2 regions of the Gluconobacter sp. GP1 genome follow, and region 2 is predicted to be linked to the other one. Evidence: riboswitches for the same ligand, from Rfam matches in the RefSeq annotation. Region 2 holds a riboswitch; the other holds the start of a gene.
What was found. A riboswitch is a leader RNA that binds a small molecule or an ion and turns the genes downstream of it on or off. The one in region 2 is predicted to bind thiamine pyrophosphate.
Positions count from the first base shown of each region.

Region 1: it holds a riboswitch for thiamine pyrophosphate, as region 2 does, so the genes downstream of both, R5H23_RS08800 (TonB-dependent receptor domain-containing protein) here and thiC (phosphomethylpyrimidine synthase ThiC) in region 2, are expected to answer to the same signal.

Region 1 is NZ_JASGXC010000003.1:128,315-135,580, forward strand. Features, by position in the region: gene R5H23_RS08795 (S46 family peptidase) at 56-2,137, opposite strand; TPP riboswitch at 2,276-2,408, shown strand; gene R5H23_RS08800 (TonB-dependent receptor domain-containing protein) at 2,491-4,866, shown strand; gene R5H23_RS08805 (phosphotransferase) at 4,871-6,013, shown strand; gene pnuC (nicotinamide riboside transporter PnuC) at 6,004-6,564, shown strand; gene R5H23_RS08815 (TonB-dependent receptor domain-containing protein) at 6,629-7,266, opposite strand, start outside.
Region 2 is NZ_JASGXC010000002.1:219,616-226,881, forward strand. Features, by position in the region: gene R5H23_RS05580 (pirin family protein) at 57-761, opposite strand; gene R5H23_RS05585 (LysR family transcriptional regulator) at 874-1,827, shown strand; gene hemA (5-aminolevulinate synthase) at 1,824-3,035, shown strand; gene R5H23_RS05595 (gamma-glutamylcyclotransferase family protein) at 3,111-3,458, opposite strand; gene R5H23_RS05600 (DUF1543 domain-containing protein) at 3,490-3,987, opposite strand; TPP riboswitch at 4,087-4,236, shown strand; gene thiC (phosphomethylpyrimidine synthase ThiC) at 4,295-6,148, shown strand; gene R5H23_RS05610 (hypothetical protein) at 6,162-6,518, shown strand; gene R5H23_RS05615 (CvpA family protein) at 6,522-7,085, shown strand; gene purF (amidophosphoribosyltransferase) at 7,111-7,266, shown strand, end outside.

The DNA of each region.
Region 1 (7,266 bases), on a different contig from region 2:
GAATCTTACATTGGATGTCGAGGGTTATTCCGCAGGAATGACCCTCACATCATGATTACAGGTGTCCCTGTTCCAGTTCCTGAGCAAGGGCATCGGCATGATAGACAGTCTTGAGTGCAGCCATGATGGCGCTTGTATCCGTCGAAACCGCTCTATTGCGCTCGCCATCGTAATAAAGATCGCCAGCCAGACTATCGAGATTACCGTCGAAAATCAGACCCACCACATTGCCCTGCCGGTTAATGACCGGCGAGCCTGAATTTCCACCCACAATATCATTCGTCGAAACAAAATCGAGATTCGTGGACAGTGTCAGATGAGGCTTCGCATCCAGCCAGACCTGCGGGAGGCGGAACGGATCGCTCCCGGTCGCATGTTTGTACATCCCGGCAAAATTTGTGAAGGGCGCAATCGTCGTGGCACCCTCCTGCCAACCTTTGACGGTGCCGTAAGACAGTCTTGGTGAGAATGTAGCATCCGGATAAAGCGTATCTGCCCTTCCTTCTGCCTGAGCGCGCGCAAACTGGGCACGGGCAATCGCACCCTGAGCTTCGTGCATTGGCGCCTCGATCTGATCACGGCTTCGATTGCGGATCACATCCAGAACCGGCTGCAACTGACGGGCTAGAACAATCATCGGGTCCGTAGAAGCCTGAATGGCCTTTGCACCGCCCTTATACAACGCAAGGCGCTGCGCAGGATCAGCAAGTTTTGTTCCCTGCATCAGTTCTGCCGCGCGTTCATCCGGGCTTTTTGTGCCCAGAACCAGATGCACGGCAGCATCGTCCTCACCCAGCATCTGTCGCATCGTGGTCATACCCAAAGCCAGCGTCATGGTTTCCAAATCGACATGCACCGGCACTTTGGCAGAAATTTCAGCTTCAAGTTCAGCCAGTTCGGCATCGCGGTAGCCCGCACGACGCTCGGCATCCGGCTTCTGTCGCTCCTGCGCGGCTGATACCAGCATGACAGCATCACCGAGCAGGCCATGAACTGTACGGGCAATGGCAAAATCATGGCCATAAGACTGGCGCTGTATGGCCAGTGCAGCCTCCACTTTTTTGAACGGCTCGCCATAGATTTTGCGGCGCTCGGCATCCGCATCAATCCAGGCCTGAAGAGCGCGATCTTCCGCTTCACGCTTTTCCATCACGCCGGGTTCCCGCAGAGCCTTCACGGTGCCCGACAGAGATTTCAGGCCGTTCTGAACGCCGAACAGCGTATTTTGCGCTTCAATCAGATGTTCCTTGCTTTCACGCGAATACTGCCAGAGCGCCCCTTCGCTGGTAGAATACACCCCAATGATGGTTGGCAGGATAACGTCCCGCTGGAACGTCAATGCACTGGCCGGAAGAGACCGCTGCGTTCGCCCCGGATTACCAGACGTGAACACCAACTCTCCTGCTTTTGGCCCTTTCGGGTCAAACTTGAAGAAAGGTGTGTGGACCGGCTTACCGTCCTCAAACACCCGCAACATCGACAGGTCGATATCATACCGTGGGAAGGTAAAGTTATCCGGATCGCCACCGAAAAATGCGATATCCTGATCCGGCGCCATCACAAGACGCACATCCTGATATCGACGATAGCGATAGAGCGCAGTTTGACCACCGTGATAGAGCGTCACAACATCACACCGCCAGTGTGTTGCGTCTCCGCCCGCACATTCCTTCGTCAGAACGCTACTGGCAGCCTGAAGCGCCTTTGCATAATCCGCACCATGCTTGCCTGAGGTCATATCAGCGACACGGCCTGTCACGTCTTTCACCTGATCCAGACGATCCAGCTCCATACCCGGACATTGCGGCTCTTTGGAAACATCTTCTGCCGAAAAACCATCATGAAAATAATCGTGCGTCTTGTCCGATAGGTCGGTCAGGCAGGTATTGGCACAATGATGATTTGTCATCACCAACCCGTCACCAGAAACAAAAGACGCCGAGCATCCTTCTGCCAGACGTGCTGAAGACTGAATGACGTGGTTGATCCATTCAGCCGAAGGCTCGAAGCCATATTGCTGCTTCAACTGACGGGCTGGCAGATGATCGAACGTCCACATTCCTTCCTCGGCCTGAGCTGAACCGAGGGCTGTGCCTGCAATGAGCAGAGTAGGTAACAGGCGCTTCACAACACGCATGACAGATCCTAGAAATGTTATCTTATAACAATACTCTATCCTGCTCTGCATCGCCGCTCCATCCCTCCCGACGAAATTTTGATCGCCCCACGCCTTACGGAATTTATTGACATTCTCTCGCAGCCCATGAAGGAGTGCTTCTTCACCTTGGGGTGCCCTGACAAAGGGCTGAGAGACTGCTGAGGGTATGCGCTTTAGAGCCATACCAGCGCAGTGACCCATAGAACCTGATCCAGTTCATGCTGGCGGAGGGATGGTGGCTACTGACAGATCCACAGACTGGATTTTCGGTGTCTCTCGTCGTCCCCGCTGCGCATGGGGGATCGCAGTATTGCAGGCGGGACAGCACCATCATGACCACCGTATTTGCGCGCAAATCCCGCCAGGTTCCTGTCTTCCTGCTCGGCCTGACCGTTTGTGCCGGTACAGTGCGCGCGGCGGATACCACAGCCCTTACCCCACCTGCGCCCGTAGCCCCGAAGGCCGAGCACATCACGGTTCACCGCGTTTCTGACAGTGCGCCCGGACATCAGCCCGGCGGCGGACTGATCCGACCGGAAAACAGCGTGCGCTCTATCAGCACAGTCGGCCGCGACTACATGGACAAGCAACCCCCGATGGCGACGGCCTATCAGCTCGCCTCCATGCTGCCCGGTGCGAATGTCGCCACATCCGATCCGTTCGGCTTTTCGCCCAACACCAACCTGACCGTTCGCGGCCTAAACAATGATGCTATCGGCTATGTGCTGGAAGGCACACCGCTAAACGATGTCGCCTATTATTCCGGCTATCCGAGCCAGTTCGCTGACAGCGAAAACTACAGTCAGGTCGCGCTCGCCCAGGGTTCCGCAGATCTGGACAGCCCTGTCTTAAACGCTGCCGGGGGGCTGATGAGCCTGTCCTTTCTCGATCCGTCACAGAAGGCAGGGGGTTTCGCCAGCGTCTCCTATGGCTCCTTCGACACCAACCGCGAATTCATTCGCCTTGAAACAGGCAACATCGGAAATTCCGGCATCCGTGGCTTTGTGTCCTATTCCCACAGTGCCAGCGACAACTGGCGCGGACCGGGGCGGGACAAACGCCAGCATGTCGATTTCAAATTCCTGAAGGAATGGGGCCAGGGCAACCGCGCCAGCCTCATTGGCTCCTTCAACACCACCGTCACCAGCTATTATCCGCAGGTTACGATGGAAAGCTGGAAAGCCGATGGCATTCATGGCGCGAACAACCTTGCAGGCCATTATGACGCCTCCAACGCAGACAATGCCGTCAATTACTGGCGTCTGTGGCGTGCGCCAGAACGCACCTTCTATGCAGGAGCGCCCGTCCACTTGCATCTGACGCATAAGCTTTCCCTGGACGTCACACCCTACGCACAGTTCGCCTATGGCAACGTTCCGGGTGGCTCCACACTGACGGAAACCGGACTCTATAACGGCACTCAGCCCCTGAGTGACACGCTCACGCTGCCCAATGCACAGGATGGAACCGCTGTCGTGCGTGCCAACTACACGCAACGCAGTTATCGCTCCGGATTCAATTCCACCCTGCATTACAAAACCGGCTGGAACGACTTCGTCCTCGGTTACTGGTACGATTACGGAGACGACAACGAGCAGCAGCCCTTCACAACCGTTTCTGCCACCGGCGCCTCAGGCGATATCTGGGCGGAAAACAGCCGTAGCCTGATCCATCTTGCGGACGGGCAGAAACTGCTGGGCGGCAGCTTCCACACTATTTCCCAGACCAACGCACTGTATCTGGGCGATCATATCTCGCTCCTGCATGATCGCCTGACCATCGAAGCGGGTTTCAAGGCCGTTATGATGAGCCGCGCTGGCACGAACAATGTTCCCGGCCCTCAGTATCGTGTGGCGTCAAACAGCATGGAGCCTCTGCCGCGTCTTGGCGTCCGCTGGCGCATTGATGAGCAGAACCAGATCTTCTTTAACGCCACGACCAATTTCCGCGCGCCAGACCAGACGGCGCTTTACAACACCTACGACCCAACCTCCGGCGCACTCGCGACAACCGGCAGCGCGGATGTCCGCAACGAATATTCCATTTCCGAAGAACTGGGATATCGCCGCACAGGACAATGGATCATCGGCAGCCTGACGCTGTTCAACTACAATTTCACCAACCGCCAGATCTCAACACTCGCCTCCCAGAACGGCTCCATCATTCAGACGACCATGAATGCCGGCGGCCAAACCTCCCGCGGTGTGGATGTGGAAATCGGCCTGCGCCCCTGGCACCACTTCAGCCCCTATGTTTCCGGCGAGTATCTGCACGCCACCATTGATAACAACATTGCCTCCGGCGGCGATCTTCTGCCGACCAAAGGCAAAATCGCCGTTCGCAGCCCGACACTTCAGGCCGCGGCTGGCATCAGTTACGATGACGGGCATATCTTCGGCGTGGCCACCCTGCATTACACCGGGCACCAATACGCAACGTTCATGAATGATGAGCGGATGTCAGACCGAACGACCGGCGATATTTCCGTCGGCTACCGCTTCGGTGATCTGTCTCGCCTGCACAAACCAACCCTGCGCCTGAACTTCATCAACATCACCAATGAGCGCTCCCTGTCCGGCGTTGCCAGCCCGACCCTGAACGCAAAGGACACGACTGGCATTTACGGCAGCACGATCAGCGGGAGCGCCCCGAGTTATTACATCGGCGGCGGTTTCGCAGCCCTGTTCACAGCGTCCACAGGCTTCTGAACCCGTGACTGCTCCCGGACAGTTCGGCGTCAATGGTGTGCAGGCTGAACGGCACTGGCCGCCTCTAACACTCGCCGAGGCGAAACGTGTTCTGGCGTTTTTTCCCAACTCGGCCGTTCCAGAAACTGTTCTGTGGCATGGACAACGCCCGTTCTCCGCGACAGCCCTGACCCGCCTTACCGACGGCACGGTGCTTTTTCTAAAGCGTCATGATCCACGCCTTCGCGATCAGAACGCCCTGACGGAAGAACACGCTTTCATGACGCATCTTAGCCGCCATGACTTACCCGTCACGGCGGCGCTTACAACGCGGGAACAACACTGCGCTCTGACAGATCATAGTTGGGTTTATGAGGTTTTTCCTCCCTTACCCGGCTTGGATCTTTATCGAGATGTTCAGTCCTGGGAGCCGTTTCTCTGTTCAGAACATGCGCATACCGCTGGCGGCACACTCGCCCGTCTTCATCTTGCAGCGACAGATTACGCCGCCCCCGCCCGGCCTGATCGGCTTTTGCTATCCAGCTTCAACGCTATTACCAACCCCGATCTTGAGACTGGCATCCGTCATTGGGCTGCGTCTCAACCGGGCCTCAACATGACGCTGAATCCAGAGGCTTGGCAGCAGGCCCTAAGTGTCCTGGAACCTTTCCACGCAAAACTGCGACCACTCCTGACGGAGATTATCCCCTGTTGGGGACACGGAGACTGGCATCCGTCTAACCAGTTCTGGACGTCCGCCACTCCAGACGCCGAAATCTGCGGGATCTTTGATTTTGGTATGTCTGATCGCACCTGCGCTGCTTACGATCTCGCGGTGGCGATCGAGCGCACTGCCATCTCTTGGCTGTCCTCGCACTTTGCTGTCTCATGGAACCAGCTGAGCGCCCTGTTAGCGGGCTATCACCGTGTCCGTCCCCTCACTTTGCGAGAACGCGAACTGGTCGTTGCGTTCCTGCCGCTTGTTCATGTCGAATTCGCATTGTCTGAGGTCGCGTATTACAGCACGCTTGTTCAGGATAGGGCATCAGCCCATGTCGCCTACGCAGACTATCTTTTAGGCCATGCACACTGGTTTGCAGGCCGTGACGGTCAACACCTTATGAACTGGCTCCGCGAAACTCTGGATGCCATTGCCGCATGTCCCTGACGGAACTCATCGCGGCCCTTCTGAGTGCCATCGGCGTGTGGCTGACGGCACGCCGCACTATGGCTTGCTGGCCGCTCTCTCTTCTTGCCGCTCTCTTATACGGATGGGTGTTTTTTAAAGCCCATCTTTACGCCGACGCCTGCCTTCAGGCCGTATTCTGTGGCTGCCTGCTCTATGGGTGGTGGCGCTGGATGAAAGACGGTGCGCAGGGGGATGAGACCCTGCATATTCGGCCACTTTCGGAACGCGGGTTACTCTTTGGCCTTCTGATAGGCGCACTTGGGGGCGGACTGTGGGCTTTCTGTCTGGCTCGCTTTACAGACGATCCCACCCCCGTGGCGGATGCCCTGCTCAGCAGTTACAGTCTGGTTGCACAGATCTGGGCTGCGCGGCGGCATACGATCAGCTGGGCCTGCTGGATCGTGATCGACACAGCTTATGTTGCCATGTTCGTCAGTCGCGACCTTTATCCGACAGCCGCCCTTTACGCGATATTCGTCGTTCTGGCGGTTCATGGGCTGCGCAAATGGCAAAAAGCCTCCCAAGCGTAATGGGAAAACAAAATGCGTTTTCCCATTACGCCAAGCGCTGGCTCCAAATCGAAAACCTGGCCGCTCAATACGCAACGCTGACTTCGCCCAGGAACATACGCCCTGCAGAGGGGGTCGCACGGTTCGAGAAAAGGCTCTGGTAATTGAGTTTATTGGCAAGATTGTAGCCATTCATGGAGATTTTCCAGTGCCGGTTAAAGCGATGGGAAATCATGGCACTGAAATCCAGATTTGCCGGAGCACGCAGAGTATTGGCGGTATCGAGCCAGACATGCTCACGCCAGGTCAGCCCACCACCAACTGTCAGGTTATAGGGCTTGTCCGGGAAAGCGCTGTACGCTGACCAGAGGGTTGCCTGATTGTGTGGCACATACTGAACATTCTTGCCGCGGTTCGCCTTGGTCGCAGAAGACGTCGTGCTGCTATCATAAAGGGCATAGGTCGCTGACACGTTCCAGCCCGGCAGAATGACACCGCCGACAGACAGTTCCAGACCCTGATTACGCTGCCGGTCAGAAGAGCCCTGAATTTCACCCGTCACCGGATCAGCGTTCAATGCATTACCCTTGTCCAGACGGAACAAAGAGGCCGTCAGACCCAACCGGTCATGGAGAATGCTGTACTTGGCGCCAAGCTCATAAAGCTGAGCTTTCTCAGGACTGGCAAAAGAATTGGTCCCCGGACGGATGGGAACAGACCCAT
Region 2 (7,266 bases):
AGGCGTGTGTAGCATGGGGCGGAAACACCTTTGCGTGATGTTTCCGCCCTTCCGCATCAGTCTAACGGGCCACTTTCTACCAGCACAATTTCTGCGTTTTCCAGGGCAGTCATGACGATGGTTTCCACATCCGTCAGAGCTGCCCCGTCCCGCGTTGCAACGGTGCGACCCTCGATTTCCAGACTTCCTGTTGCGGGTACGAGATAGGAAAAGTTCTCCCGGCTCGTTTCGAAAGTCAGGGTCTCGCCCGCTTTTAGGGTTGCCCCCAGAACGCGTCCCTTGGCGCGGATCGGCAGAGCGTCATCCTCTGGAAAGCCGGACGCAAGAGTTACAAACCTTCCGCTGCGGGCGTCCTTAGGAAAAGGACGGGTGCCCCAGCTGGGCGTGCCACCTGGTTCATTGGGGATGATCCAGATCTGGAAGAGGGTGGTGTCTTCGGTTTCCTTATTGAACTCGGCATGGACGATGCCGCTGCCGGCAGACATGACCTGAACGTCACCAGCTTCCGTACGGCCTTTGTTGCCAAGGCTGTCTTCGTGAGAAATGGCTCCGGTGCGAACATAGGTGATGATTTCCATGTCCTTGTGCGGATGAGCGCCGAAGCCTGTCCCACCTTCGATTTTATCATCGTTCCAGACGCGCAGACGGCCCCAGTGCATGCGGTGCCGATCCGTGTAGCCAGCGAAAGAGAAATGATGCCGGGCGTCCAGCCATCCATGGTTGGCGTGGCCAAGCGAGGAGAAGGGTCTGATATCGAGCATTGGTCGCTCCTCAGTAAAGGTTATGGCCTTCAAGATGGGCGCGATGTGGCGTAAAGAAAATGGAATTGATGGAAATGTAAAGTTTCCATAAAGCGCATCTTAGAGAGGCTGTATGCTCCCCGATCTGGAAGGCTGGGCTGTTTTTGCCCGTGTCGCTGAAAGCGGCTCGTTTGCCTCTGCCGCGCGCACTCTTGGGCTGTCCCCGCCTACAGTGTCCAAGGTGATTGCGCGTCTGGAGCATCGCCTGAAAACGACTCTCTTTCAGCGGAGTGCGCGTCATCTTTCCCTGACATCGGCCGGAGTTGCGTGCCTGGAACGTGCCCGGCGGATGTTGGCTGATGGCGAAGGATTGGAAGCAGAATTACGGGAAGGCTCAGTCAGCCCGAGAGGAACGATCCGCCTGGCGGCTCCCATGGGGTTCGGGCTGGATATTCTCGGACCTGTTTTGCCGGAATTTATGGACCGGTATCCGGATATTTCCATGGAGATTGATCTGGATGATCGGACCGTCGATCTGCTGAGTGGCCGGTTTGAAGCAGCCGTCCGCATCACACCGGGAGACCTCGCCCCCGTAACCAACGGAGGAGCTCATCTTCTTTGTCGTTCCGTGATGCGGCTGGTCTGTTCGCCACAGATGAAGGAGAGACTCGGGACGATCGAAAAGCCGGAAGATCTTTCAGGCAATGCAGGGTTGCTCTACGCGAATTCCGATCTGCCAGACCTGCTTCGACTTACGCATGAGAGCGGCCAGCAGGCCTCTGTTCGTCTGCGAAGCAGGATGATGGTGAATAGTGGGGACATGCTTTTGCCCGCGCTCCGAAATGGCTCAGGCCTAGCGCTTCTGCCAGATTTCATGCTGCGGAGGGATCTGGATGCGGGGCGATTGGTTGAGGTTCTGCCCAGGTGGCGGGGCAGTGTTCTGTCGGTCTGGTTCATGGTCGTGGGGTGTGGTGCCACCCGGATGCAGATGCCTGCGCGGCTCCGTGTTCTGCTGGCCTATCTGGAGCAGGCCCTTGGCGGAAAGATTTCACAGGATTACAGTGCCGCGCAGGAGAAAACGCGATGAATTATGATGCGATGTTCCAGTCCGCCCTGGACGGTCTGCGCGCCGATGGCAGCTACCGTTACTTTGCGGAACTTGAGCGCCGGTCCGGCAATTTCCCGAAAGCCTATCATCATGGGCTCGGTCGTGACGTCACAGTGTGGTGTTCCAACGATTATCTCGGCATGGGGCAACACCCGGAAGTCCTCAAGGCGATGCATGATGCCCTTGATGAGACGGGCGCTGGCGCAGGTGGAACGCGCAACATTTCCGGCACGAACCACTATCATGTGGAACTGGAAAAAGAGCTGGCTTCCCTTCACGGGAAAGAAAGTGCCCTGCTTTTCAACTCGGGCTATCTGTCCAACTGGGTAACGCTCTGCACTATTGCGGGCCGTCTGCGGAACTGTGTGGTTCTGTCTGATGAACTGAACCATGCCTCCATGATTGAGGGCATCCGTCATTCCCGCGCTGAAAAGCAGATTTTCCGTCACAACGATGTGGAAGATCTGGAGCGTCGCCTGAAGGAACTTCCAGCAGACGTCCCCAAGATCATCGCGTTCGAGTCCGTCTATTCCATGGATGGCGATATCGCCCCGATCGAAGCGTTCTGTGATCTGGCCGACAAATACGGCGCCATGACTTACCTTGATGAAGTTCATGCCGTGGGCATGTATGGTGATCACGGTGCAGGCGTTGCTGAGAAGCTGGGCCTGTCCCATCGTCTGACGGTGATCGAAGGGACGCTCGGCAAGGGTTATGGCGTCGTGGGTGGCTATATTGCTGCCTCTGCACCGCTTTGCGATTTCGTGCGCTCTTTCGGTTCAGGCTTCATTTTCTCCACGGCTCTGCCGCCGATGATTGCTGCGGGTGCGCTGGCCAGCGTCCGTTATCTCAAGCGCAGCAGCGCAGAACGTGAAGGACAGCAGCGCGCTGTAGCCTATCTGCGGGCCGCTCTGGACAAGGCAGGCATTCCGCATGTCGGCAATCCGAGCCATATCGTACCCGTCATGGTGGGCGAGGCTGAGCTATGTCGGGATCTCTCCGATGAGTTGCTGAACCGCTTCGGGCATTATATCCAGCCGATTAATTTCCCGACCGTCCCGCGCGGAACGGAGCGTCTGCGTCTGACGCCGACGCCGCTTCATACAAACGAAGCAATTGACGAACTGGTTGAAGCACTCTCTACGCTTTGGTGCGAACGTCAGCTCAAGCGCTCTGAGGCTGCCTGAAGTCAGGTAGGCCAGCGTTCTGAATTCTGGAAAAGGCAGCCGGGTCACTGGCTGCCTTTTTTGATTCCAAGCTGGTTAGGCGAGCACGTAGACCCACGCATTTTTGCCTGAGCGCAGTGTAACTTGCACCCTCTTGTAGCTGGACACTTCATAAGCATCCGCAGCAAGAAGCTCAGCTTCAGTGATGCAGAAGACTTGCCCTGTGATTTCGTCCTGTGGATTGTCACTCGGGTGAATAACAGGATGAAAGCGTTTGCCGCTGGCCTTGATGACAGCAGCATCCGTGATTTCCATCATCGACGCCTGATAGCCCGTCATCGCATCCTCCTCGCCATGCAGCAGGCGACCGAATGAGGAAAGCTGAACCTCGGGTTGCTGGAGTGTTCCGTAGGAAAACAGGTAAACCGGCATCTGGTGAGGCATGAGTAGCTCCGTGAGATATAGCGCAGGGACGTCAGATCTTTCGGTAGCCTTGCCAAAGCGCTGTGACAGGGTGCCCGTCGTCCTGTGGAGTCAGATGGATATAAAGCCCGTCAATCTGTTCCAGAGGCAGGCAGTCATCCACTTCCATGAAGTTGTCGCGGTGGCGATGGTCATAGCCCGGTAATAGGGTCTTTTTGGCCTTTGCCTTGGCATCCTCTGCCGATGCGGCGACGAGGAAGGTAAAAGCGTGCTCTTCCTTCAACTCACCGGCCGCATATCCACCCATATTGATGAAATAGAGTGATTGGGCGCCTGCAGGTTTTTCAGGACTGAGTGTGACGGCGTGTCCGTCCGCCCATGTGATGATGCCGTAGGCATCGACGTGCAGGGAATTCCGAACCCCAAACCAGTGTTCTGCAAGTGATGGATAAGCATCTTCCGGCTTGTTCGCGATTGCAAACTGAACATCATGAACTTCGATGTTCGCGCCGGGTGCTGCGCCACCGAGATAGAAAACATACAGGTTCAAGAGCGTGTCTCCTCAAAACGTAAAGCAGGTCATAGCTGTTTCCCCGGCTCACTTCACGGTGAAACGCATTGACAGGACGAAGCTGATGCGATGAGTGTGGCCCCTACCAGGGGGAGCTTCGCCAAAAGAAGCTGAGAGGTCACTGAAGGACTGTAAGGTCTGCGGTGTGACGACCCTGCCGGGTGCATCCTGCATCCGGGAAACCTGATCCGGTTAGAACCGGCGGAGGGAATGGTGTTGAGACACAACGAAACTGGCTTTGCCAGCGGTGCGTGCTGTTGCTCCCTCTGCCTCAGAGGGGGCGAACATGGGTGACATTCCACAAAATCTGAACCAGAGACCAGCTGTAGGCCATGTGACGACAGGCCCGATTCAGGGTTCCTGCAAGAAGTGGTCCGAAGCGCCGGGACGCCCGGATATTCTGGTTCCATATCGCGAAATTGCGCTGCATCCGTCAGCGAATGAAGCGCCTGTCAGAGTTTATGACACGTCTGGTCCTTATACAGACACGTCTGTCACGATTGATGTGACGAAGGGCCTCTCGGCTCCACGTGCAGAATGGCTTGCCAAGCGGGGCTTCGAGCGGGTTGCAGCGCGGGCCGTCAAGCCGGAAGACAACGGCTTCGCAAGCGAGGCGCAAGCTGTTCCAGCGTGTCCGGCACCGCACGAAGTCTATTCGGGTGAGGGTGCACAGCACGTCACGCAGTATGAATACGCAAGGGCCGGGATCATCACGGAAGAGATGATCTATATTGCTCATCGCGAAAACGTCTGCCGTGCTGAAATGGCAGAGGGAGCGGAAGAGCGCCGGGCAGATGGCGAAGATTTCGGTGCGGAAATTCCAGCGTTCATCACGCCAGAATTCGTGCGCGAAGAAGTGGGGCGGGGGCGGGCTGTCATTCCCGCCAATATCAACCATCCGGAACTTGAGCCGGTTATTATTGGCCGCAACTTCCTTGTGAAGGTGAACGCCAATATCGGCAATTCGGCTGTGACGTCTTCTGCGGCCGAAGAGGTGGAAAAACTGGTCTGGTCCATCCGCTGGGGCGCGGACACGGTGATGGATCTCTCTACAGGCCGAAACATTCACAACATCCGTGACTGGATCATGCGGAACTCTCCAGTGCCGATCGGCACGGTGCCGCTGTATCAGGCGCTGGAGAAGGTGAATGGTGTTCCTGAGAAGCTGACGTGGGAGATCTTCCGCGACACGCTGATCGAACAGGCCGAGCAGGGCGTGGATTATTTCACAATTCATGCTGGTGTCCGCCTTCAGCACATCCCGCTGACAGCAAAGCGTACGACGGGAATTGTCTCCCGTGGTGGCTCCATCATGGCGTCCTGGTGTCTGGCGCATCATCGTGAGAGCTTTCTCTACGAGCACTTCGAAGAAATCTGCGACATCATGCGCCGGTATGACATCACCTTTTCCCTGGGGGATGGGCTGCGTCCGGGGTCGATTGCCGACGCAAATGATGCGGCGCAGTTTGCTGAACTGACGACGTTGGGTGAACTGACGAAAGTGGCCTGGGCAAAGGGCTGCCAGGTCATGATTGAAGGGCCAGGTCATGTGCCGATGCACAAGATCAAGGTCAACATGACCAAGCAGCTTAAGGAATGTGGCGAAGCGCCGTTCTATACGCTTGGCCCGCTAACGACCGACATTGCGCCGGGCTATGATCACATCACGTCGGGTATCGGGGCGGCCATGATTGGCTGGTTCGGGACGGCGATGCTTTGCTACGTGACACCGAAGGAGCATCTGGGTCTGCCGGACCGCTCAGACGTGAAGACGGGTGTCATAACCTACCGGATTGCGGCTCATGCTGCTGATCTGGCAAAGGGGCATCCAGCAGCTCAGTTGCGGGATGACGCACTGTCCCGTGCACGGTTCGAGTTCCGGTGGGAAGATCAGTTCAATCTGGCGCTGGACCCGGATACGGCACGGAGCTTCCACGACGAAACGCTTCCAAAAGAGGCTCACAAGACGGCGCATTTCTGTTCGATGTGCGGCCCGAAGTTCTGCTCCATGAAGATCAGCCATGACATTCGCCGTGAGGCAGAACGTCAGGATGGGATGGCGCAGATGAGTGAAGTCTTTCAGGAACATGGTGCAAAACTTTATGTTCCGGAAAATGAAGTAGAAACGATTGCGGAATAACACCTGACGCGGAATGATTGAGGGTGATGGCCTTGCGTCCATAGGCCATCACCCTCATCATAGAGTGATGCCGCTTAAGGAAGACCTTCTCCCATTCCGGAAAACCCGCAAAGTCACGAAACTGGCGACCCGGCTGGGCAATTCGGCTTCAAACTGCGTTCTGCATGTCATGGTCAATGATCGCGCCGGTTTGGTCCGTGAAAGTGCGGCTTTCGTCGGTCTTCTTGAGAAGGTGTGGAAAGCTCGCGGCGTTGAAGCTGATCAGGTCTGGGCAGAACTGAACGAAAGAATCCGCCTTGCGGAAGAACTTCGTGCTAATGGCATCCGACCGCGTAAAGGCGGCCACTACCGTTCCACCAAATTGCCCTGAGCCATGCCCTCTCTTCCAGATCTGTCTCATATTTCGCCGGATGACCTGAGCCGGCTGGATATCGGCGTGCTGATCGTGATTGGTCTGTCTGCTCTTTGGGGGCTGACACGCGGTTTTACCACAGAGCTTTCCGGGCTTGTCGCCTGGGCTTCGGCCGTCATTCTCACCTATCGGTTCCATGCTGCCCTGGTTCCATGGATTTCTCCCTATCTGCATGAGAGCTGGTTGGCGGAGAGCGCAAGCGCGGCAGTCCTGTTCATCGTCATCCTGCTGACGCTGACGACGATTGCCGGGCGTGTGGGTGCAGCGGTGAGGGGCACTCTTTTTGGCGGCGTAGACCGCATATTGGGCGCTATTTTCGGCATTCTGCGCGGATATGTGATGCTGATCGCACTTTATCTGCTGGCGGGGTCTTTTTTCGGGTCCTGGACCTCCTACCTGATGCAGGGAAGCTTCACCGGGCCATATATTGAGGCCGGAGCATCCCGACTTGCCGGTTATCTGCCACATTCATTGCAACCACATCTTGCATCGCCGCCCACAAGCGGTCATGACGCGTCGTTGTGAACCCAGTCCGGAAAGGCCGAACTGCATGACTGCCTCCGATACTCTCAACCGTCCTTACGAGGAATGTGGCGTTTTCGGCGTCTGGGGCGTGCCTGATGCGTCTGCCCTGACCGCTCTTGGACTCCATGCGCTTCAGCATCGTGGTCAGGAAGCTGCCGGAATCGTCAGTTTCGATAACGAA